2 regions of the Paenibacillus apii genome follow, and region 2 is predicted to be linked to the other one. Evidence: predicted binding sites of a transcription regulator. Region 2 holds the regulator's gene; the other holds the start of a gene.
The links. The regulator Rex, encoded in region 2, represses fermentation and respiration genes when NADH is low (regulators of the CRP and FNR family bind a similar motif). The targets are predictions, from matches to a motif close to TTGTGAAATATTTCACAA.
Positions count from the first base shown of each region.

Region 1: a site for Rex is predicted at 2,276-2,293, ahead of pflB (formate C-acetyltransferase). Genes of this name have one in related genera too.

Region 1 is NZ_JAAKGU010000001.1:878,102-889,685, reverse strand. It holds gene adhE (bifunctional acetaldehyde-CoA/alcohol dehydrogenase) at 1-2,085, shown strand, start outside; gene pflB (formate C-acetyltransferase) at 2,378-4,639, shown strand; gene pflA (pyruvate formate-lyase-activating protein) at 4,790-5,527, shown strand; gene tlp (small acid-soluble spore protein Tlp) at 5,699-5,929, opposite strand; gene G5B47_RS04465 (copper amine oxidase N-terminal domain-containing protein) at 6,234-8,459, shown strand; gene G5B47_RS04460 (Fur family transcriptional regulator) at 8,746-9,201, shown strand; gene yidD (membrane protein insertion efficiency factor YidD) at 9,204-9,467, shown strand; gene metG (methionine--tRNA ligase) at 9,924-11,584, shown strand, end outside.
Region 2 is NZ_JAAKGU010000001.1:664,620-676,203, forward strand. It holds gene G5B47_RS03370 (cell wall elongation regulator TseB-like domain-containing protein) at 1-406, opposite strand, end outside; gene G5B47_RS03375 (amidohydrolase) at 403-1,701, opposite strand; gene G5B47_RS03380 (redox-sensing transcriptional repressor Rex) at 1,691-2,341, opposite strand; gene dinG (ATP-dependent DNA helicase DinG) at 2,662-5,520, opposite strand; gene G5B47_RS03390 (tetratricopeptide repeat protein) at 5,636-6,277, opposite strand; gene panD (aspartate 1-decarboxylase) at 6,394-6,777, opposite strand; gene panC (pantoate--beta-alanine ligase) at 6,770-7,660, opposite strand; gene panB (3-methyl-2-oxobutanoate hydroxymethyltransferase) at 7,660-8,529, opposite strand; gene G5B47_RS03410 (biotin--[acetyl-CoA-carboxylase] ligase) at 8,862-9,653, opposite strand; gene G5B47_RS03415 (CCA tRNA nucleotidyltransferase) at 9,625-10,923, opposite strand; gene bshA (N-acetyl-alpha-D-glucosaminyl L-malate synthase BshA) at 10,941-11,584, opposite strand, start outside.

The DNA of each region.
Region 1 (11,584 bases), 210 kb from region 2:
TGGATCGAGCAACCGACCATGGACAAAACCAACGCATTGATGAACAACGACGGCGTGGCTCTGATCCTGGCAACAGGCGGATCCGCAATGGTTAAAGCGGCATACAGCTGCGGTAAACCGGCTCTGGGCGTAGGCCCTGGTAACGTGCCTGCCTTCATTGAGAAGAGCGCTAATATCGATCAAGCGGTTAATGACATCATTCTTTCCAAAACTTTTGACAACGGCATGATCTGCGCATCCGAGCAAGCTATCATTATTGAAGAGCCGATTTTCGACCAAGTGAAGAAGAAATTGATCGCTAATGGCTGTTACTTTGTTAACAAAGAAGAAGCAGCTAAACTGACCAACGGCGCAATGAACGTGGAAAAATGCGCGGTTAACCCGGTAATCGTCGGTCAATCCGCAGTGAAAATCGCCGAAATGTGCGGAATTCAAGTTCCTGCAGGCACCAAAATCCTGATCGCCGAACTGGAAGGCGTAGGTACCAAATACCCGCTGTCCGCTGAAAAGCTGAGCCCGGTTCTGGCTTGCTATAAAGTTAAGAATGCCGATCAAGGTATCGAACGTGCGGCGCAAGTTGTTGAGTTTGGCGGTATGGGCCACAGCTCGGCCATCCACTCCAACAACGAAGAAGTAATCATGAAGTTCTCGAACCGTCTGCAAACCGGACGTATTCTCGTCAATTCGCCTTCGACTCATGGCGCAATCGGCGACATCTATAACACGAACATCCCTTCGCTGACTCTGGGATGCGGATCGTACGGACGTAACTCGGTATCCCAAAACGTTACTGCCATTAACTTGATCAACGTGAAAAGGGTGAATCGTCGTATCGTGAATATGCAATGGTTTAAATTACCGGAAAAGATCTACTTCGAAAAAGGCGCTACGCAATACCTGGCTAAAATGCCTGACATCACTCGTGTCGCAATCATTACTGACCCGATGATGGTTAAGCTTGGCTACGTGGAAAGAGTTGAGCACTACCTGCGTCAACGCCAAACTCCTGTAGCAATCGAAGTGTTCTCGGAAGTTGAACCGGATCCATCGACAACTACGGTTGAAAAAGGTACGGCCATGATGAACAGATTCCAGCCGGACTGCATCATCGCCCTTGGCGGCGGTTCCTCCATGGATGCTGCAAAAGGAATGTGGCTGTTCTACGAACATCCGGATGCTGACTTTGATGGTCTGAAACAAAAATTCCTGGACATCCGCAAACGGGTCTACAAATTCCCGAAACTGGGCATCAAAGCGAAATTTGTTGCAATCCCTACAACTTCGGGTACAGGTTCGGAAGTAACCTCCTTCGCGGTTATTACCGACAAAACAACTACTCCAAATACGAAATATCCTTTGGCTGATTATGAGCTTACTCCTGACGTAGCTATTATCGATCCGGAATTCGTATACAGCCTGCCGAGAACTGCTGTTGCAGATACAGGTATGGACGTATTGACGCATGCTATCGAAGCATACGTATCCATCTTGGCGAGCGATTACAGCGACGGTTTGGCTATCAAAGCAATCCAGCTGGTATTCCAATACTTGGAGAAATCCGCTCTGGAAGCCGACAAGCTTGCCCGCGAGAAAATGCACAATGCATCGACGCTGGCCGGTATGGCCTTTGCCAACGCGTTCCTGGGCATCAACCACAGCTTGGCGCACAAATGGGGCGGTCAATACCACACACCTCATGGTCGCACCAACGCTATCCTGCTGCCGCACGTTATCCGCTACAATGCGAAGAAACCTTCGAAGTTCGCTTCGTTCCCGAAATATTCGCACTTTGTGGCTGACGAGCGCTACGCTGAAATCGCCCGTATTCTGGGACTGCCGGCTCGCACTACCGAAGAAGGTATCAACAGCCTGATCAATGCCATTCGCGAGCTGAACAAAAAACTGGGTATCGAAGATTCCTTCCAGCAACTGGGCATTGATCCGAAGGATTTCGAAGCCAATGTAGACTACCTGGCCGATAAAGCCTTCGAAGACCAGTGCACAACTGCCAATCCGAAGCTGCCGCTGGTAAGTGAACTTGCCGACGTATACCGCAACGCTTTCTATGGCAAATTCGACAACTAATCTCTAAGTAATATTATGTCTTTCCCGCCTTAAATATATATAGAAACTTTATTTTGAAAGCAGTAAGATCTGGGACATGAACTGGAGTGACAAATATCACCAAAAAGATGGTTAAAGGTGATATTTGTCACAGTTTTCTTTTGGAAAGTAAACTAAGATGTTTATATAAGGTCCCAGTTATGAAACATCATTGTGAAATTTGGTACAAATAACGGCTTGGGATCACGAGACACGGGATTATCCTTCAAGCCCGCGATCTCTACAAATCATATAAATATATGGAGGGATTAGTATGTCGGTGATTGAAAGAGAAGTACAAGAAGTTAAGTCGGGATGGCGTGGATTTGTTAGTGGCAAATGGAGCAAGCATGTCAACGTCAATGATTTCATTGAGAAGAACATCAAACCTTATGAAGGAAACGAAGATTTCCTCGTGGGTCCAACCAGCAACACTAACGAATTGTGGAAAATTATTTCCCAATTGAGCAAGGAAGAAAGAGATAAAGGCGGCGTATGGGATGTAGACCTCAACACGGTTTCCACAATCGTATCCCACAAACCGGGCTATATCGATAAAGAAAAGGAACAAATCGTTGGTGTTCAAACCGATGCTCCTTTCAGACGTTCCATTCAACCGTTCGGTGGCATCAAAATGATGATCGACGCTTGTAAAGCTTATGGCTTCGAGCTTCCGAGCAGCATTGTGGACATGTTTACGAATATTCGCAAAACGCATAACCAAGGCGTATTTGATGCATATACATCTGACATGAGAGCTGTGCGTAAAGCAGGTATCATCACAGGTCTTCCGGATGCTTACGGTCGTGGCCGTATCATTGGTGATTACCGCCGCGTTGCTCTGTACGGTATTGACTTCCTGATCAAGGAAAAGAAACAAGATCAACTTAACCTTGAAGTAGATTCCATGAGCGAAAGTGTCATTCGTCTCCGCGAAGAGCTGTCGGAGCAAATCCGCGCTCTGAGTGAACTGAAAGAAATGGCTGCCGCGCACGGATTTGATATTTCCAAACCTGCAAACACTGCGAAAGAAGCTTTCCAATGGGTATATTTCGGTTACCTGGCTGCAATCAAGGAACAAAACGGCGCCGCAATGTCCCTCGGACGGGTATCTTCCTTCCTGGATATCTACGTTCAACGTGACGTTGAAGAGGGTACACTGACTGAAGAACAAGCACAAGAGCTTGTTGACCATTTCGTTATGAAACTGCGTATCGTGAAATTCCTTCGTACTCCTGAGTACAACGACCTGTTCTCCGGTGACCCGACTTGGGTAACAGAATCCATCGGTGGTATGTCCGTAGACGGAAGAACTCGCGTTACGAAGAACAGCTTCCGTTTCCTGCACACTCTGTACAACCTGGGACCGGCTCCGGAACCTAACCTGACTGTTCTGTGGTCCGAGAAGCTTCCTGAAGGATTTAAGAAATATTGCGCCAAAGTATCCATCGAGACCAGCTCGATCCAATACGAAAATGACGATCTGATGCGTCCGATCTATGGCGATGACTACGGTATTGCATGCTGCGTATCCGCAATGCGTATCGGTAAACAAATGCAGTTCTTCGGCGCACGCGCTAACTTGGCTAAAGCTCTGCTGTACGCTATCAACGGTGGCGTGGATGAGAAATCCGGCGTTCAAGTTGGACCTGAATATCCGCGTATTACTTCCGAAGTGCTCGATTACAACGAAGTAATCAGCCGCTTCAAACCGATGATGGAATGGCTTGCCAAGACTTACATCAATACTCTTAACGTTATCCACTACATGCATGATAAATATTCCTACGAACGCATTGAAATGGCGCTGCATGACCGTGACATTCTGCGTACGATGGCTTGCGGTATCGCTGGTCTGTCGGTTGCTGCCGACTCCCTGAGCGCGATTAAATACGCTAAAGTTAAACCGATCCGCAACGAACAAGGCATTGCAGTTGACTTCGAAATCGAAGGTGAATTCCCTTGCTACGGCAACAACGATGATGCTGTTGACAGCATCGCAGTTGAACTGGTTGAATCCTTCATGAACATGATTCGCAAACATCAAACTTACCGTGATTCCCTGCCGACTCAATCGATTCTGACGATTACTTCGAACGTTGTATACGGTAAGAAAACAGGTACTACTCCTGACGGACGTAAAAAAGGCGAACCATTCGCACCTGGTGCTAACCCAATGCACGGACGCGACAAGAAGGGTGCTCTTGCTTCCCTGAGTTCCGTAGCTAAACTGCCTTATGAAGACAGCCTTGACGGTATTTCCAATACCTTCTCGATCGTTCCTAAGGCACTGGGTAAAGATGAAGAGGGTCGTAAATCGAACCTGGTATCCATGATGGACGGATATTTCCACAGCAAAGGCCATCACCTGAACGTTAACGTATTTAACCGCGAACAACTGATGGACGCTATGGAACATCCTGAGAACTACCCACAACTCACCATTCGCGTATCTGGTTATGCCGTTAACTTCATCAAGCTGACTCGTGAACAACAACTTGATGTCATTAACCGTACTTTCCACGGTTCGATGTAAGTTGTCTCTAAGATGAATTTAAGTTCTAAATAATGCTATAAAAGGCAAGGTGATACCGCCCTTGAATCAAGGGCGGTAAAATCTTGTGTTGAGATTGTTAAAATTTTAAGTTTTTGGTTTATAGCTGTCGTGAAGAAAGGATGACCTTCTATGATTAAAGGCCGTATCCACTCTCTTGAAACCTTCGGAACCGTAGACGGGCCTGGTATCCGTTTCATTTTATTTATGCAAGGATGTCTAATGAAGTGTCAATACTGTCACAACCCGGATACATGGGCTTTAGATGAAGGTAGAGAAGTGACTGTCGAAGAGATTCTCAAGGAAATCGAACCTTACCTGAATTATTACCGTACCTCCGGTGGTGGATTGACCGTATCCGGTGGAGAGCCGACGCTGCAGGCAAAGTTCGTGGAGCAACTGTTCACCGAAGTGAAGAAACGTTGGAACCTCCATACGACTCTAGATTCCAATGGATATAACGAGGGAGATAAAATTACGGATCTCTTAAATGTAACGGATCTTGTACTTCTTGATCTCAAGCATATCGATGACGAAGCTCATATCAAGCTGACTGGCAAATCCAATGACCGCACCCTGAAGCTGGCCCGCTGGCTGTCCGATCATGGACGCAAAATGTGGATTCGTCATGTCTACGTGCCCGGCATTCATAATAAAGAAGAAGACCTCATTAATTTGGGCCGTTTTATTGGAACGCTGAACGGGGTGGAGAAATTCGAGATTTTGCCATATCATCAAATGGGCGTGTATAAATGGGAAATGCTCGGCAAGGCTTATGAGCTGGAAGGGGTTCCTACTCCCGGGGATGAAGAAATCCGGCGGGCTTACCAGCTGATTGAAGAAGGCCGCAAGCAGACGACCCCGGTGTAACTACGAACTCGAATACCGATCAGAGCTTCATTAATGGGGTTCCGATTTTGAATAACGATGAGAGTCACTCATCGGAGATCGCGGCATCGCATAATAAGGCTGTTCCCTTTCCGAAGACGACCGGATGTTGGGAAACAGCCTTTTTAATTGGATTCAGGCGAAAGAGAGCTGTTATTTGTTTTGATTTCTTGCTTCGTCCTTTACCTCTTCTCTGAATCCCTCTATGCTGTTCAGACGCCGTTCATTCTTGTCTTGAAGCTGATTTTTCTCGACGGAGGAAATCTCGTCGCGGTGTTCGTTTAAATAATCCTCCGTCTCCCGATAGTTCCGGATGGTGTTTTCAATATTGTTTTGCAAATGGGCTACATTGTCTTCCCGGTTATCCGGTTTGGGTCTGTTCATTTTTTATCACCTCCCGTAAATAATGAAAAGCGCCGACTTGTTGACGCTCTTTGCCGTTAGTATTTCCCTCCAAGTTTGATGGATATGCGCATATTGATTTCCGTCTTTTACAAATTTTCTCCATTTTACTGAAACTTTTTGCTGGGACTTGCGTCTAATAGTATGTTTTGTTTTGGGGAAGCCATGATAAGAGCGCGGGCCGCCTAAGGGCGGCTGTGTTTTTGTCGGAAAGATAGAGAGCGGCTGAGCCCATACGGTCATAGATTTTTTGTTTACTAATAAGGGAGCAGAAGGAGTCATACCAATGAATGTTAGAAAACTGGCTTTAATTGCTGTACTAACGGTGGCACAGACGGCTTCGTCATTACCGGCGTTCGCTGAGTCCGCTGCATCGGCACCGGCATCGACAGCAGCCAAAACCGCAGCTGCCGATGCTGCATCCTCTCCATCGCCGTCAGCTACTGCTGCATCATTAACGGGAACCGAGTCCCCAGCCCCGACCGTGTCGCCAGAGGCTTCGCCAACGACGGAGCAGCCCGGCGCGACTCCGGAACCGTCAGCCTCTGCGCTACCATCAGCTTCGCCGCAGCCTTCAGGGGCGCCACTGCCGACCGGAGCTCCAGCCGTACAGATTCCGGCCAGCACAGCAGGGAGCGGCCAGCTTGTTCTGATGATGAACAGCAACAAGATGTATATGAACGGAGTCCTGTATTTGGCGGGACAGCCGATGGCAGTAAAGAATGGTGTCTCTAACGTGGCCATTCGGGCAATGGTCGAGCGTGTGGGCCTGAAATTGACCTACAACGGAGCAACGAAAGAAACGATTATCATCAAAGACGGCAACGAGCTTCGTTTCAAGACAAACAGCAAGATTTATACAGTGAACGGTAAAGCCACCCTGATGAAAGGTCCGGCCTACCAGTATAAGAATACTTTTATGGTGCCGCTGACCTCGATTACTCAGGCGCTTGGCATTCCCTATACAGTGGATTATGTGCAGAAACGGGTCATCCTGACTCTGCAGACAAAGCCAAAGGCATCCTTTACCGTGCAGCCTTCCGAGATTTTTGCTGGAGAAACGACGGTCAATTACGTGACCAGCAGCCAGGCGTTTAATGGAGCGACCATCGTTGAGGAACGTTGGGAAGGACGTCAGGACGTTTTTGCGCAGCCCGGCTATTATACAGTCAGTTACTCAGTTAGGGATTCGAATGGTCAATGGAGCGACCCCTATCCGGTAACCATCAATGTTCTGAAGCCGAATCAGCCTCCGGTAGCGCAGTTTACAACGAATAAAGATGAATACAAAATGGGTGAGCCGATTACTATTACGAATATCAGTTCCGATCCGGACGGGGATGCGCTGACCGAATCGTGGTCCAATCGCGCGCTGGCCTTTTTTAACCCGGGCCCTGTTCCCATTCAGCTGACGGTCACCGATACCCACGGCCACAGCAGCACTTTTGAGAAGGTAATCAACATTACGAACGAAGTGCTGTACAGTCAGGAAGACTTTAACAAGCTTTTTGTGCCGCTGGGTGATATTTATACAATCAACGGAAGTGTAGTTCCGACATGGAACAAGGTCACATATACCGTCAGTTCGGACCCGATTACGCTGATCCGCAGCAATAGTCCCGAAACAGTGAATTCGGAAGGCATTGTTTATCAAGAGACGGCGATGGGCAGCAGCCGGATTATGGTTCATCATAAGAACCAGATGTCCACCAACATGAAGATGTATGTAATCGCAACGAACGATAATATTTACCCGGCAACGATTACGACTCAGCAGTCCGGGTTTGGCGGGCCGCTGGATATTCCGACAGCCACCGGCAAAAAGTCGATCGAAACCTACCTGCAATCCATGTCTATGGGCGGTGTTTACGACAATGTCACGCTGCAGCCCGGCGAGAGCAAACCGGTTCTGACTGCAATCAACAATGTGACGATGAAGCCTGGGCAAGTCATTTCACTGATGTCTGATGTATTCAGCGATTACCCGGTCAAATACTCCATCATCATGATCGACGCCACCAAGGATCCGCTGCAAACTCTGCCGACCCTAAACTACCTGGATCGCGACGGTGTACATAACCGCGGAACGTACCCGGATGCGAACCGAATCATTACGGTCACCGATCCGGTGGGCCAGGCGCCTTCAAGACTGGTTCTGGGAGATAACAACACTGACCTGAACCTTAAGGGCATGGACGCGCTATCGGGCACGGAAGCATCCAACTCTGGCAACTTCGGCGTTGTCTACAAAATAACGCTTACCCGTGTCGCCCCGAACACACTGATTACGCTCAATCCGCGCGGCGGAAAGTACCAGGGACCGCTGCTGGTCAACGGCAATATCATTGAAGCCCCCAATGCGGGCGCGGTAGATGCCCCGAATCAGAACAGCGTCCTGTACCGGACCAGCAACCTGGAGCAGACGGTAGAAATCGTGTTTACCCCGGCTTCGGGAAGCAATCTGCCGATTAATCTGCTGTTCATGCCGCTTCCGCCTCAGAAGACGGAATAACGGATTCGTTATCATTTGTATACATTTTTTCCCGGCACAAGTGCTTGTTAAGGCTTGCTGCCGGGATTTTTATTTAAATATAAGAATTTGTTAGCGGAGCGCTTACCATTTTATCTTATATTTCTACGAAAAAAAGTGCCGTCCCTATAAGGACGGTGAAGCCGTTTCTTTTTCCCGGGAAATAATATTTGGGGGTATGGCGGCCTTCATTGACGGCATTATTTTTTTGGGGCATTATTAATAGATGGGTTAAACCTTGATCCTCTATATTATGGGAGATGAGCTTATGCTGTCGACAGAAGAGATATTGGTGGCCATGTCGGAGCAGGGACTGCGAATCACCGATCAGCGCAAGACGCTTGCCAAATTGTTCGGCGAGAATACGGGTTATTTGTCCGCCAAGGATGTATATAAACATATGGAACGCAAGTACAGCGGACTAAGCTTCGATACGGTCTACCGCAACCTGCGTGTTATGGAAGAGCTGGGGGTGCTGGAGCAGATCGTTTTTGAGGATGGAATCAAATTCAAGGCGAGCTGCAGCCAGGACCATCACCACCACCATATGATTTGTCTCCAGTGCCAGAAGACGTACCCCATCTCTTTTTGCCCGATGAATATGACGGATACGCCCGATCAATTTCGCGTGGTGAAGCATAAATTCGAAGTATTCGGGTACTGTAGGGAATGTGAGGAGGCGGGGGCAGAGGACAAAGCGGCTCGCGGAGAAGAGGCGAAATAAGTATGGGAATCGGACGAAAAGCGGCACAGGCTCCGATCAGACTATACCGTAATTTCATCTCCCCTCTGAAGCCGGCTACCTGCCGGTTCTATCCGACCTGTTCGGCGTATGCGCTCGAAGCGGTGGAAGTGCACGGACCTCTCAAGGGCTCTTGGCTTGCCGCCAAACGGATTGCCCGCTGTCACCCCTTTCATCCGGGCGGGCTTGATCCGGTGCCACCGGCGAAGAGCAAGATTACCGGGAAGAAGGCGGAACGCTCTACTTGACATTGGTAAGCTATATTGGTTATATTTTTCAATAATAATGTATTTCCGACGAATGGATGAGTACATCGGGACGCCAGTACAGAGAGCCGGGGCAGGTGCAAGCCGGTCTGGAACGTCAGGTGGAAGATGGTCCGGGAGGAACCGCTCGCGAGCGATCTGAGGCCGCATAAGCCTCTGCGTAAGCCTGCGGCGTGATCCAGCGTTAATGGGCAGTTCCCGCTGTGGGAACTGGAAGAGTCCGCGCTCTGTGAGGAGGCGGAGAATTTGGGTGGTAACGCGTGAGATAACTCTCGCCCCATATGGGGGCGAGAGTTTTTTTTGCGGGCTAAAAAGATTGTACAGCAGGTGCAGCGCTCCAGAAGTGCTTGATATAGACGATAGAGTGTCTTGAGTACGAACCGGCCGGATGCACCGGCAGTGCGGCTAACAGCTGCAACAAAAGAAAGGATGACGGAAATGAGCCAGAAGAACACGTTTTATTTAACAACGCCAATCTATTACCCGAGTGACAAGCTGCATATCGGACACGCCTATTCGACGGTTGCCGGTGATGCTATGGCCCGCTACAAACGGCTTCGGGGCTATGAGGTCCGCTATTTGACGGGAACGGATGAGCACGGCCAGAAGATCGAGCGCAAGGCTGAGGAAGCGGGTAAAACGCCGCAGAAGTTTGTGGACGACATCGTGTCCGGAATCAAGGATTTATGGCGCAAGCTCGACATTTCCAATGACGATTTCATTCGCACGACGGAAGAGCGGCATACCAAGGTCGTTCAGGATATTTTTGACCGGCTGCTGCAGCAGGGAGATATTTATAAAGGAGAGTACGAAGGCTGGTACAGCATTTCAGATGAAACCTTTTATACGGAGACGCAGCTTGTAGATATTGTCCGCGACGCGGACGGCAAGATTATCGGCGGCAAAAGCCCGGACAGCGGTCATTCTGTGGAACTGGTGAAAGAAGAAAGCTATTTCTTTAAAATGAGCAAGTACGCGGACCGGCTGCTGAAGTATTACGAGGAGAATCCGGATTTTATCCAGCCGGAATCCCGTAAAAATGAAATGATCAACAACTTCATCAAGCCCGGCCTGGAAGATCTGGCGGTATCCCGGACGACGTTTGATTGGGGCGTGAAGGTCAAGGGTGATGAGAAGCATGTCGTCTATGTCTGGATCGATGCGCTGACCAACTATATTACAGCTCTTGGCTACGGCTCCGAGGACCGCAGTCTATATGACAAATTCTGGCCGGCAGATGTTCATCTCATGAGCAAGGAGATTGTCCGTTTCCATACGATCTACTGGCCGATTATTCTGATGGCGCTCGGCGAGCCGCTGCCGAAGAAGGTATTCGCGCACGGCTGGCTGCTGATGAAGGAAGGCAAAATGTCCAAATCGAAGGGTAATGTAGTAGACCCGGTTACGCTGATCGACCGCTACGGTCTTGACGCTCTTCGTTACTATCTGCTGCGCGAGGTTCCGTTTGGCTCCGATGGCACGTTCACGCCCGAAAGCTTCGTGGACCGGATCAACTACGACCTGGCTAACGATCTCGGCAATCTGCTGAACCGCACTGTCGCGATGATTGACAAATATTTCGGCGGCGAGCTTCCGGCCTATGAAGGCAAAGTCACCGCATTTGACGGGGAACTGGAAGCCGCAGCGGCTCAAACCTACGCGAAAGTGGAAGAAGCGATGGAAACCATGGAGTTCTCCGTCGCGTTGGCCGCGATTGGAGCGTTCGTCAGCCGGACGAACAAATATATTGATGAGACCCAGCCGTGGGTGCTGGCCAAGGATGAGAGCAAAACGCCGGAACTGGCTTCCGTGATGAGACATTTGGCGGAAGGGCTGCGGACGGCTTCGATTCTGCTTCAGCCGTTCCTGACCCAGGCTCCGGCCAAAATCTGGGAGCAGCTCGGTATCACCCCGGGCGAACTGACCACATGGGACAGCGGCAAAACATTCGGCCTAATCCCGGCCGGCACTAAGCTTGTGAAGGGAGCGCCGATCTTCCCGCGTCTAGACGTGGAGCAGGAGGTTGCCTACATCTCATCGGCAATGGGTGGAGGCAAGAAAGCGGCTGAAGCCGGAGCGGAAGCTACCGCTGGGGCCGC
Region 2 (11,584 bases):
CGTTGTACGCGCCGGGAAGCAGCCGCTTAATCTGGATGCCGGGAAGCGAGGAAGCGATGATCTGCCGCATTCTTTTCTCGGATGTGCCTTGCGACAGCTCCTCGGCATGCACGGCGCTATCTCCTTGCACCGGCTTTCCGTCTGTAGTGAATCGCACCCATACCATCATGTCGGTCCCGGCTTTGTTCTTGCCGGTTAGAACCCAGTAGATGGCATTTTCGTCCCAGATCGATTTCTGCGCCCGGTCGATTTCAGTAAGGGCCGCTCTGCTTGTGGCAATGGCTTCGGCCTCTTTCCGCTCGCTCCACGTATCCTTTAGGACATAAGCAAAAAATTGATAGAATCCAAACAGAAGGAGCAGGGCCAGGAATGCCCCGTATAACCCCCATTTTCTCCTTTTTCTCATCGCTTCAGCAGGTCCTCGAACGCTTCCTGCGCCTTTCGGCGGATCTCCTCTTCGTCAAGGGTCAGGCACTTTCCGTGCTGCACAACCTGCTTGCCGTCGACCCATACATGCTCCACATCCTTGGCGCTGGCCGAGTATACGGCATGTGATATAAGATCCGTATGCGGCAGCAGATGCGGCTGGTCGATATCAATCGCAATAAAATCGGCCTTCATCCCCGGAGCCAGACGGCCCACTTGATTCAGGAACACCGACTTCGCGCCATACTCCGTACCCATGAGCAGCGCTTCAGCGGCCGGAACCGCGGTCGGATCGCCGGAGACCCCTTTATGAATCAGCGCAGCCAGGCGCATTTCTTCGAACATGTCCAGGTTGTTGTTGCTTGCCGGGCCGTCCGTTCCAAGCGACACGGTTACACCGGCCTTCAGCAGCTCGGGCACTCGCGCTACGCCGCTGGCCAGCTTCAGATTGCTGCCCGGATTGTGGGCAACTCCAACCTGATGCCGGGCCAAAGTCTCAATCTCCTCGTCCGTCAGATGCACGCCATGCGCCACGAGCGACGGACGGGTGAACATGCCGAGCTTCTCCAGATGGGCGACGGGTCTCAGGCCGTAATCTGTTACGTTCTGCTCCACTTCCCGCCGTGTTTCGGACATATGGGTATGAATAGGCAGATCCAGATCATGGGCCGCCTGAACGAATTTCTCGATATAATCGGGAGGGCACGTATATGGCGAATGCGGCGAGATCATGGCCGTAATTCTGCCGCTTGCTTTGCCATGCCACTCTTTTGCAAAAGCAACCGCTTCCGCAAGCTTCTGATCCTGCACTTCGGCCGGACACAGCCCGATAACGCCCCGCATCAGGACTGCGCGAATTCCGGAAGCTTCCGCCACCTCGGCAACACGGTCCATATGATCGTACATATCAAGGAAGGTCGTTGTTCCTCCCTTCAGCATTTCCAATACCGACAGGGCGGTTCCCCAGTACACGTCGTCACCGGTGAATTTCCCCTCCATCGGCCACATCTTCTCCTGAAGCCATACCTGAAGCGCCAGATCATCTCCGTAGCCGCGCAAGAGAGACATCGCAGCATGCCCATGCGTGTTGACCAGCCCGGGCAGGAACAGCAAACGGCTGCCGTCAAAAGACGGAATGTCTTCCTCCAGCACAGGCGGTTCTTCCCCTATGTAAGTGATCAGATCGTTATCGATAACCATATAGCCATCGATCACAGGCTTATCTGAGCCGGGCACGGCAAACTTGCCGCCGCGGATGATCCATTTATTGCCCATCGGCTTCCTCTTCCTTTCCTTCGTGAAGATAATACGCCAAGCTTTGCAGATCGGTAGTAAAGTCTGCCGCATGCACTCGAACCTCTGACGGCGTCTTCAGAATGACCGGCGCGAAGTTCAGAATCGCTTCAATGCCGGATTCAATGAGAATATCCGCGACAATCTGCGCCTCCTGATCGGGCACGGTAATGATTCCGATACGGATGCCCTGATCCCGGACGGTTTGGGCAAGCTCTTCCATCGGCTGAACAGTCAGTGTATTGATTTTGGTTCCAACCTTCGGCGGATAGGAATCAAAGACGGCCGTTATTTTCATTGTATCTTTTAAATAGATGTTGTAATTGGATAACGCCTGACCCAGGTTACCGGCTCCGACCAAAGCAACGTTGATCGGCTGATCCAGCTTCAGGATATGACGGATTTTCTCGATCAGGTACGGAACGTCGTAGCCGATGCCTTTTCTTCCAAAGTCTCCAAAATAGGCCAAATCCTTGCGAATTTGCGCCGGGTTCAAGTCGAGCCGCTGTCCCAGCTCTTGAGAAGAAACAGTAGCGATTTCTCGTCTGTGAAGCTCGTTCAAAAACCGCAGATACACAGGCAATCTGCGGACGACGGCCTCCGATATTTTGTCCGATTTCATGAGTTCTCCTCCTAAAAGATTTTCGATCCCTCCCAAACCCTCCCTTCCAAGGGAGGGCCCCAAGGGCTGCCGCCCTCTGGACACCCGCTAAAGGCAATTAGCGTTTGGCGGAAGTTGGGCGGGACCTTGATCAGACGGTGAAGGATCGCTTTTCGTCCCTAACGGGACACGCTTTACGAATGGCGGGATTTAGCTACAGGACCCGCACAAAGCTACAAAACCGGGAGATCGACCTATGTTGTACAATGGCCGATCCGTATTTAAAAGCTGTAGAGCTTAAACCCATTTGATTGACCTATGTTGCACACGGCCACCCGAATTTAGGATGCTCCGTCATGCTGGAGCCATTCGGCAATTCGCGGAACCATCTGCTCTGTCGTCATATGCTCCATTTTCGGTCCGGGCAACGAGTACAGGAAGTATTTCCCGTAATAAGATTCGATTACTCTGGTATCATATACGATAACTATGCCGCGATCCTGCGCGGTCCGCACGAGGCGGCCAAATCCCTGTTTGAAGCGGATGACGGCCTGCGGGACGGACAGCTTCATGAAGGGATTCTTCTTTTGCGCCTGCAGCAGCTCGGCTTTGGCTTCCGCGAGAGGGTGGTTCGGCGGCTGAAACGGCAGCCTTACGATTGCAAGGCAGGTTAGCGCGTCGCCGGGAATATCCACCCCTTCCCAGAAGCTGCTCGTTCCAAGCAGAACGGAAGCGGAATTATCCTGGAAGCGGCGGAGCAGCTTACTCCGGCTCCCTCCTTCGACCCCCTGGCCCAGCACCGTGATTTCCTCGGAAGCCAGTACTTCCTTGAGCGGGTCGAACACCTGGCGCAGCATCTTGTAGGATGTGAACAGCACCAGCATGCGTCCTTTCGTCGTTACCGCAGCTTCAGCCAAGGATTGAACGAGCATATCGACGAACCGGGCGTCGCCAACGGTCCCTTTCACGCTGGGAAAATCCCGCGGAATAACCAGCAGCGCCTGATCCCGATACCGGAACGGAGATGGGAGCTGCATTGTGGACAGCCGTCCCTCCTCCTGAGCCTCGTTCAAACCGAGATTGTCGATCATATACTGGAACGATTTATCGACCGATAACGTTGCGGAGGTCAGGACAATACTTTTCTTCTTATCGAAAAAAAGCTCCTTCAGCTGAGCGCTGACATCCACAGGCACGGCATAAAGCTGGAGCGATTTGCTGCGGTAATTTCCATTTGCCTCCAGCCAATATACAACATTTTCATTATTCATGCCCATAAAAAAACGCACCTGCTCGCGGATTTCAGCCAAATCCTTGAACAGTCCGCCGATATCGGTTACGAGACTGTCTGCCGAAGACTGGCCGTCCTGATCGCGCATCTCGGACAGCATTTTCTCGCCTTTGCGGATCGCATCGCTTAATGAGAGATTCAGCGTATTCTCAAGCGATGCAAGCTCCTCCCAGCCTTTCGGCTTCTTGGTGGGAAGAAGACGGTGAACAAGCTGTCCCGCTTCTCCCGCCGCCGAGTCGGCACGTTCGGGTATGAGAGTGAACAGCTTCTCACTAAGCAGATCCCACGACTCCTTGACGGTAAGAAGATCGGGGTACAGCCGGTCGATAACGCCGCTCCACTCGGAGGCCTGCTCGCTCCCCGAGCTTTGAAGAATCTGACGCAGCGCGGGCAGCTGGCCGTTCCGGCTGTCTTTGTACAGACGATTCAGCGTATGGGACACCGTGAAATGCTTCATATTCATGCCCAGATGCTTCCCTGCCACTTCCTCCAGCTGATGCGCCTCATCGATAACCAGATATTCATAAGCAGGAAGCAGCTGATGACCCGCTTTGACGTCGGCAAACAGCTTGGAGTGATTGGTAATGACCACATCCGCGTTTCCCGCTTCATGCTTCGCGCGATGATAGTAGCATTTACGGAACCAGGGACACGCACGCCCAAGGCAGGAGTCGGTATCGCTTGCCACCGTTTCCCAGAAATCGCCTCCCCGGCTGCTCATGTTCAGCTCTTCGTCGTCGCCTGATTCAGTCTGGGTAAGCCACACGATCATCTGTGCGGCGGTCAGCGTATCCTCCCTTGGCGAGACGAAATCTTTCTTATTAATTTTATGTTCAAATTTACGCAGACACAAATAGTGTCCTCTGCCTTTAAACACCGCCGCCTTGAACGGAAAAGGTACGGTCTCGATCAATAATGGAATATCCCGTTCGCGAAGCTGATCCTGAAGATTAATCGTATGAGTGCTGACCATTACTTTTTGACCGGTGCGGACGCTCTGGTAAATCGCCGGCAGCAAATACCCAAGCGACTTGCCGGTTCCCGTGCCCGCCTCGATCAGCAAATGCTTCTCTTGTTCCAGCGCCTGAATCACTTCGGCGAACATGATCTCCTGTGCCTGCCGGCTTTCGTATTGGGGCAGGATGCTCCGCAGCCGCCTGAGAACCTCTTCCATATAGTCTTCAAAAGACAACTGCTCCGCCGGATTGTCACCGTCCTCCCGTGGTGGGGGAAGATCCGTCCAATCGCCTGCGGCGAGCGCTAGCTGACGGTAGAATTGAAGCTCGCTCTCCGGCTGAAACGATTCCATTTCACGTTCGCCCAGCAGACCGTCAAAGAACCAGCTCAGATCGCTGTCTTCTCCCGCAAACAGCTCGGTCAGTCGCTGCACTGTAATCAATGGCAGGCTGTGCAGCTCATCCAGACATTTCAGCAGCACATGCGCGGTGGCAAGCGCGTCGCTGTCCGCCTGATGCGGACGCTCGTGGACAATGCCGAAATGGGAGCTGACGGCTCCAAGCTGGTAAGAAGTGAGCGACGGAAAACAGATTTTCAGAAAATCGATCGTATCAAGAATTCGGCCCTGAAACGGCAAATATCCGCAGCGGTCCAGAGCATTCTGCAGAAAATGAAAATCGAAAGCGACATTATGTCCGACGAGCACGACATCATTGAGCAGGGGCACCAGTTCCATCATCATTTCTTCAAGCTCAGGCGCGTCCTGCACGTCGTTATCGGTAATGCCGGTCAAACCGGTAATAAAAGGGGGTATCGGTCCTCCGGGCTTGACGTAGGAACCGTATACACGCGAAATGGACCGGTCTTCTTCTATAGTGGCAAGTCCGACCTGAATAATTTCACCTACGGACTGGGTTCCTGTTGTTTCAAAATCAAGCACGGCAAATTTCATGATGTTTAAACCCTTTCATTTTGATACTACCTATCAGCATAACAGAAGTTGCGAAAAAAGGCGATGCACCCTGCCGAAAGCAGCAGTTGCATCGCTCCAAAAATAACCGCAAGATTTAAAGCAGAGAAGCCAGCTCACTTCCGATCTGCAGTTCGCCTCTGCCGCGCCGGCAAATCTCCAGATTGAGGCCGGGTTCCTGAAACGATGGATCATATTTCAGCGCCAAATTGAACAGCTCCTTGGCTTCCCCGAACCGCCGGCCAGCTGCAGCAATGCAGCCCATGGCGTTATAGAGATGCGCTTTAAGCTTACGGCTCTGAACGAGGGGCAGCATGTGTTCCAAATGTTCCCAAGCCTCGCCTGCTTTGCCCAGATGGAGATGGGACATCGCAAGGTACAGCCGGGCCGCAAGGTTGTCGGGATAATGAAGGATAACGGTACTGAACTGTTCGATGCATTTCGGATACATCAGCAGCTTGTAATATCCCTGGCCGCGCGCAAAATTCTCCATCTCAATCCCGGGTACTTCACTTCCGGCCGGCTCTGTCTCCGTCTCCTCGGAAAGATCCGCATGTTGACGGAACATACTGAGCGCCTCCGCAAAAGCCAGCCATTCGTCCAGCGCTTCATCGCTGAGCTTGCGGAGCATCCGGTATTTGCCTAGCAGCTCTTGCCGCCGGATGCCCTGAGCTCCTGGCCATTGTTTGGCGATATCGGAAAGCATCACGTTCATTTCGGCAAACATCTGTTGAAACACGGGAGCCATCCCTCCTTTTGGAACAATGAGATCAGTGCAGCTTGCCTGAATTCATTGTTCGCCTGAGGACGCTCTTTCATGCGTGGCAGTGATTGCATGCCCGCGTTATGACGGGATCAGGCAATCGTCGCGTGAAGCTCCTTATTTTCAAGCTTGACCGGACGATTGTTCTCATCCACAAAAACGACCGTCGGCTTGTGATGTTCAAGCTCTTCATGAGAAAGCATCGCATAGGAAATAATAATGACCGTATCGCCGGGCTGCACAAGTCTTGCCGCTGCACCGTTCAGACAAATGACGCCGCTGCCGCGCGGGCCCGGTATAACATAAGTCTCCAGACGCGAACCGTTGTTGTTGTCCACAATCTGCACCTTTTCGTTCTCCAGCAGATCGGCGGCTTCCATCAGATCCTCATCGATCGTAATGCTGCCGACGTAGTTCAAATTGGCTTCGGTTACCGTCGCCCGGTGAATTTTGGATTTCATCATATGTCTAAACAAGGGCTGCGACCTCCTTCGGCGTAAAGATTAAATTGTCGATCAGACGGGTGCGGCCGAACCGGACCGCCAGCGCCATGATAATTTCTCCTTCGGCCTCTACGAGCGGGAAATTCCCTTCCAGCGGTTCAAGCTGCGGAAAGGTCAGGATCTCCGCGTAATCAATATCGGCAAGCGGCGAGCTTGAAATAACGGATTTCAGCAGCTCCCGCACTTCATCGGTTGTAGCGACGCGGCCTTCTTCCACAGCACTGTGAGCTTCCCGGAGCGAACGGGACAGCACCAGCGCCTGTTGGCGCTCTTCGGCCGATAAATAGACATTACGGGAGCTGAGCGCAAGTCCGTCTGCTTCGCGTACGATGGGACAGGGAACAATCTTCACATTCATGTTCAAATCGTCGACCATCTGCCGAAGCACCGCCACCTGCTGGGCGTCCTTCAGTCCAAAAAAGGCATAGTCGGGCTGAACCATATTGAACAGCTTGGCAACCACCGTCGTCACTCCGTCAAAATGGCCCGGACGCGAGGCGCCGCACAATCTTGTTGTAAGCGACGAGACTACGATTTTGCTGCGGATTTCCCGGGGATACATCTCCTCTACCGCCGGAATAAACACAATATCCGCGCCTTCGCGTTCCGCGAGCTCCAGATCCCGCCGCTCATCGCGCGGATAGGCCTCGTAATCCTCATTCGGTCCGAATTGAATCGGATTGACAAAGATGCTCATGACTACCGTGCCGCATATTTCGCCCGCACGGCGCAGCAGACTGGCGTGACCATCATGAAGATAGCCCATCGTAGGCACAAGTCCGACGGGGCCTTGGCCCGCACCCCGCATAAATAAGGCGGCTTCCCGAAGCTGTTCTACCGTTCTAACAACTCTCATTATGATCTCGCTCCTTTTCCGGCTGCGCCGTACAGTGATTCCAGCACACCTTCATCCGCACCAAACGCGTGGTTTGCTGCTGGGAAGGCACGCTGTTTGACTTCCTTGACATACTCGCCGAGCGCTTCGCGGATGATGCCGCCCACATCGGCGTATGTCTTCACAAAACGCTTCTCCCTGTATGGCGAAGCATATTTCAGCACATCATGGTACACGAGCACCTGCCCATCGCAATAACGGCCCGCACCGATTCCGATGGTCGGTATGGAAAGCTCCCGCGTGATGGCCTCCGCCACTTCCTCAGTGACGAGCTCCAGCACGATGCCGAACGCTCCCGCCTTCTCCAGCGCCTTCGCCTCGTCCATCAGACGCTGTGCGTCCCTGGCGTCCTTGCCCTGCACCCGGTACCCGCCGATCGTATTCACCGATTGCGGCGTTAGGCCGATATGGCCCAGCACCGGCACGCCCGCGGAAACGATGGATGACACGGTTCCGCAAATTTCGAGCCCGCCTTCCATTTTTACCGCATGGGCATGCCCTTCTTGCATCAGACGGCGCACGTTGCGCAGACTTTCGTCAATGCTGCCGTGATACGTCATAAACGGCAGATCCGCCACAATGAAGGTATGCTCCGCTCCCCTTGCAACCGCCCGCGTATGATAGACCATATCGTCGATGGTTACAGGCAGCGTCGAATCATATCCAAGAACAACGTTGCCGAGCGAATCGCCGACGAGGATCACGTCGACGCCAGCTTCTTCAGCCAGACGGGCCGAAGGATAGTCGTACGCCGTCAGCATGCTCAGCGGCACGCCTTCCGCCTTCATTTTTTTCATTTTCACAATATTCAGTGCCTGTTTCTCAGCCATTCCCTTTTCCCCTTTTGCGAGTCACCGCGCCTCTATCAGCGCAAACAAAAAAACCTTTTAGCGTATCCGCTAAAAAGGTCCGAAGGGCAAAAAAGAGTCACTCGCGATCGTCCCTTCTGTCTCGGTCCTTGCGGCTCTGAGCAGAATCCAACGTAACCGTTCACTACAGTTACAAGAAGAAACATCCTGCGCCTTCCTCATAAGAAAGAGGCATTCCGTCTCACCATTCCAAGAGTGCAGTTCGTCTAACCGATACCGCCTCTTGCGAACAGTATAACAAATTCACCGCATAATTACACGATAAAAATATGACAAGGAATGGAATCCTTTGTCTAAATAAGGACAATTTCGCCGGAACAGACACTCGTCACCGTCCCGTTATCGTCCCGAAGCAGCAGTCCGCCATCTTCACCTAGTCCGATTGCCGTGCCTTCAAGCCAGCCCTGTTGGGTCTTCCGGCCAATCCTCCGGCCCAGAGTAACTGACTGCTCCTCCCATAAACGGGCAATCGGTCCAAATCCCTGCTCCAGGTACAATTCGTAGTGGATTTTCAGCTCCCGCAGCACTTCCCCGGCCAGCTTCACTCTGTCAACCGGCACTCCGCCTTCGATCAGCAGCGAGGTCGCTATTTCCTTAAGCTCCGCCGGATAGTCTTCCTCCGACAGATTGGCGCTGATGCCGATCCCGGCAATTGCATATTGAAGGCCTCCCGGCCCGACATTCGATTCAATCAAAATGCCGCACAGCTTCCGCCCGCCAGCCAGAAGATCGTTCGGCCATTTAATGCCCGCTTCAACCCCGGTCATCTTCCGGATGGCCGTGCAGACGGCGACGCCGGCCAGAAGCGTCAGCTGGGGCGTAGACTGCAGCGGAATGGCCGGTCGCAAGACGACGCTCATCCAGATGCCCTTGCCTTTGGGGGAATGCCATTTTCGGCCCATGCGTCCCCGTCCGCCGATCTGCTCCTCGGCCATGACGGCCGTTCCTTCCAGCGCGCCGCTCTCCGCCAGCCGCTTCGCTTCCTCCTGGGTCGAGACCACCGTATCCATACGGTGCAGCCTACCGGCCCAATCCGGGTCCCGCAGGCCGTCTGCTTCAGCGGCCCGCATCTTCTTCGTGCTCATGTTGATTCATCCTTTTCGCTATCGTAATCAGGGCCGCCCTATCGTTGAACACGTCACCCGCTGCCGCGGCCAGCAGCAGCTGCTGAAGCAGCTGCCCCAGCCACGGGCCCGGGCGCTTGTCCAGAGCGGACGCCAAATCGCTGCCCGTCACGGCCAGATCGGCCAGCTCGCGGACGGGCATCTCGCGCAGCCACCGCCGGGCGGCCAAGGCGTGCCCGGCGCCCGGGCCGCCGCCAGGCAGGGCGGTCAGCAGCGTCAGCCACCCTTCGGCGGCGTCCGCGCCGAAGGCCAGCACGGCGGCGAGGAATCGCCGCCGGAAGTCCGCGGGGCCATCCTCCGGCCCCGCCTCCGCCGCTGCGGTCCACGCCTCGCGGAACCGCAGCACCTGGGCGACGCCGCGCCGCGTCGCCCCCGGGAACGTCCATGCCCGCAGCACCGCCTCGGCCTTGGCGGCCGGGATGCCCAGGGCATGGAGGAGCAGCGCCCACCGCAGGAGGGCGCTCTCCAGTTCCCCTATGGAGGCGAGACTGGCGGCAGCGGCCGCAAGTCTTTCGCCCGTCCAGGGGAACGGGGCTTTTCCGCGCGCCAGCAGGCCGCTGCGCGCAAGCATCCCCAGGCCGCGTAAGGGCCTGGGGCCTTCCACGATGCGCGTCAGCTCAGCAAAGACGCGCTCCACGGCGATATGCGCCAGCCCGTCCCGGCGGCGCAGGAGACCGCGCCACGTATTCTTCGCGACGCGGAAGTCCAGCGTGGACGCGAACCGCACGCAGCGGAGCATGCGGAGCGCGTCCTCGTCAAAGCGCTCCTCCGCGGTGCCGACGCAGCGGATCAGCCGGCGGCGCAGGTCCTCCGCCCCGCCGAATGGGTCGATCAGCGCTCCGTCAAGACCCATGCAGATCGCATTGATCGTAAAATCACGTCGGCGAAGATCCTCTTTGACATCCTTAACGAAGACGACGTTCTCCGGACGGCGGTGATCGGCGTAGCCGCTCTCGGTCCGATAGGTCGTCACTTCAAACGGGAAACCGGCCTCCAGAACGGTAACGGTCCCATGCTGGAGGCCGGTAGGCACACATTTTGGAAAGAGCGACATGACCGATTCCGGCCGGGCCGAGGTCGTAATGTCCATGTCGTTAACTGGACGCCCGAGCAGCTCGTCGCGTATACAGCCCCCGACCCAGTACGCTTCATGTCCCGCTTCGGTTAGGCGGACCATGATCCGGCCCGCAGCCTCGGCCATCAGGGGATCGGCCATCTTCCAGTTCATCATCACTCAAGCTCCAATCTTTAGCAGACCGTGTTCGCGGTCTTGCGGTCCAGCACACGGTAATAAATGCTTTCGTATTGATCCGTAATGGCGTCGTTGCAGAAATCCTCTCGCGCGCGCTCCAGACAGGCTTTGCGGATATTACGGGCCAAAGCCTCGTCGGTCAGCAGACGGACGGCATATTCCGCCATGGCGGCCGTATCGCCGATCGGCGCCAGAAATCCGGTTTCGCCATGCATCACCAGCTCGGGTATGCCCCCGGCCTGCGAGCCGATCGTCGGCACGCCGCAGGCCATCGCTTCCAGAGCAACCAGTCCGAAGCTCTCTTTTTCCGAAGGAAGCAAGAGCACATCCGCAAGCGATATGACCTGGGCGATCTCATCCTGCTTCCCGAGAAACCGCACCTTGTCCTCCAGACCCATTTCCGCGATCTTGGCCTGAATCTTCGGGAGCTCCGGGCCCTCGCCCACAAGCAGGAGACGGGAAGGAATTTTCTTTGCAACCTTGTCGAAGATATCCACCACATCCCCAACTCGCTTGACCGGACGAAAATTGGAGATGTGCATCAATATTTTTTCATCCGGGGACGCGAAATCCCCACGCAGGTCGGAAACGTCCCGGGGATAATAGACTCTTTTATCCACAAAATTGTAGGTCAGGTCGA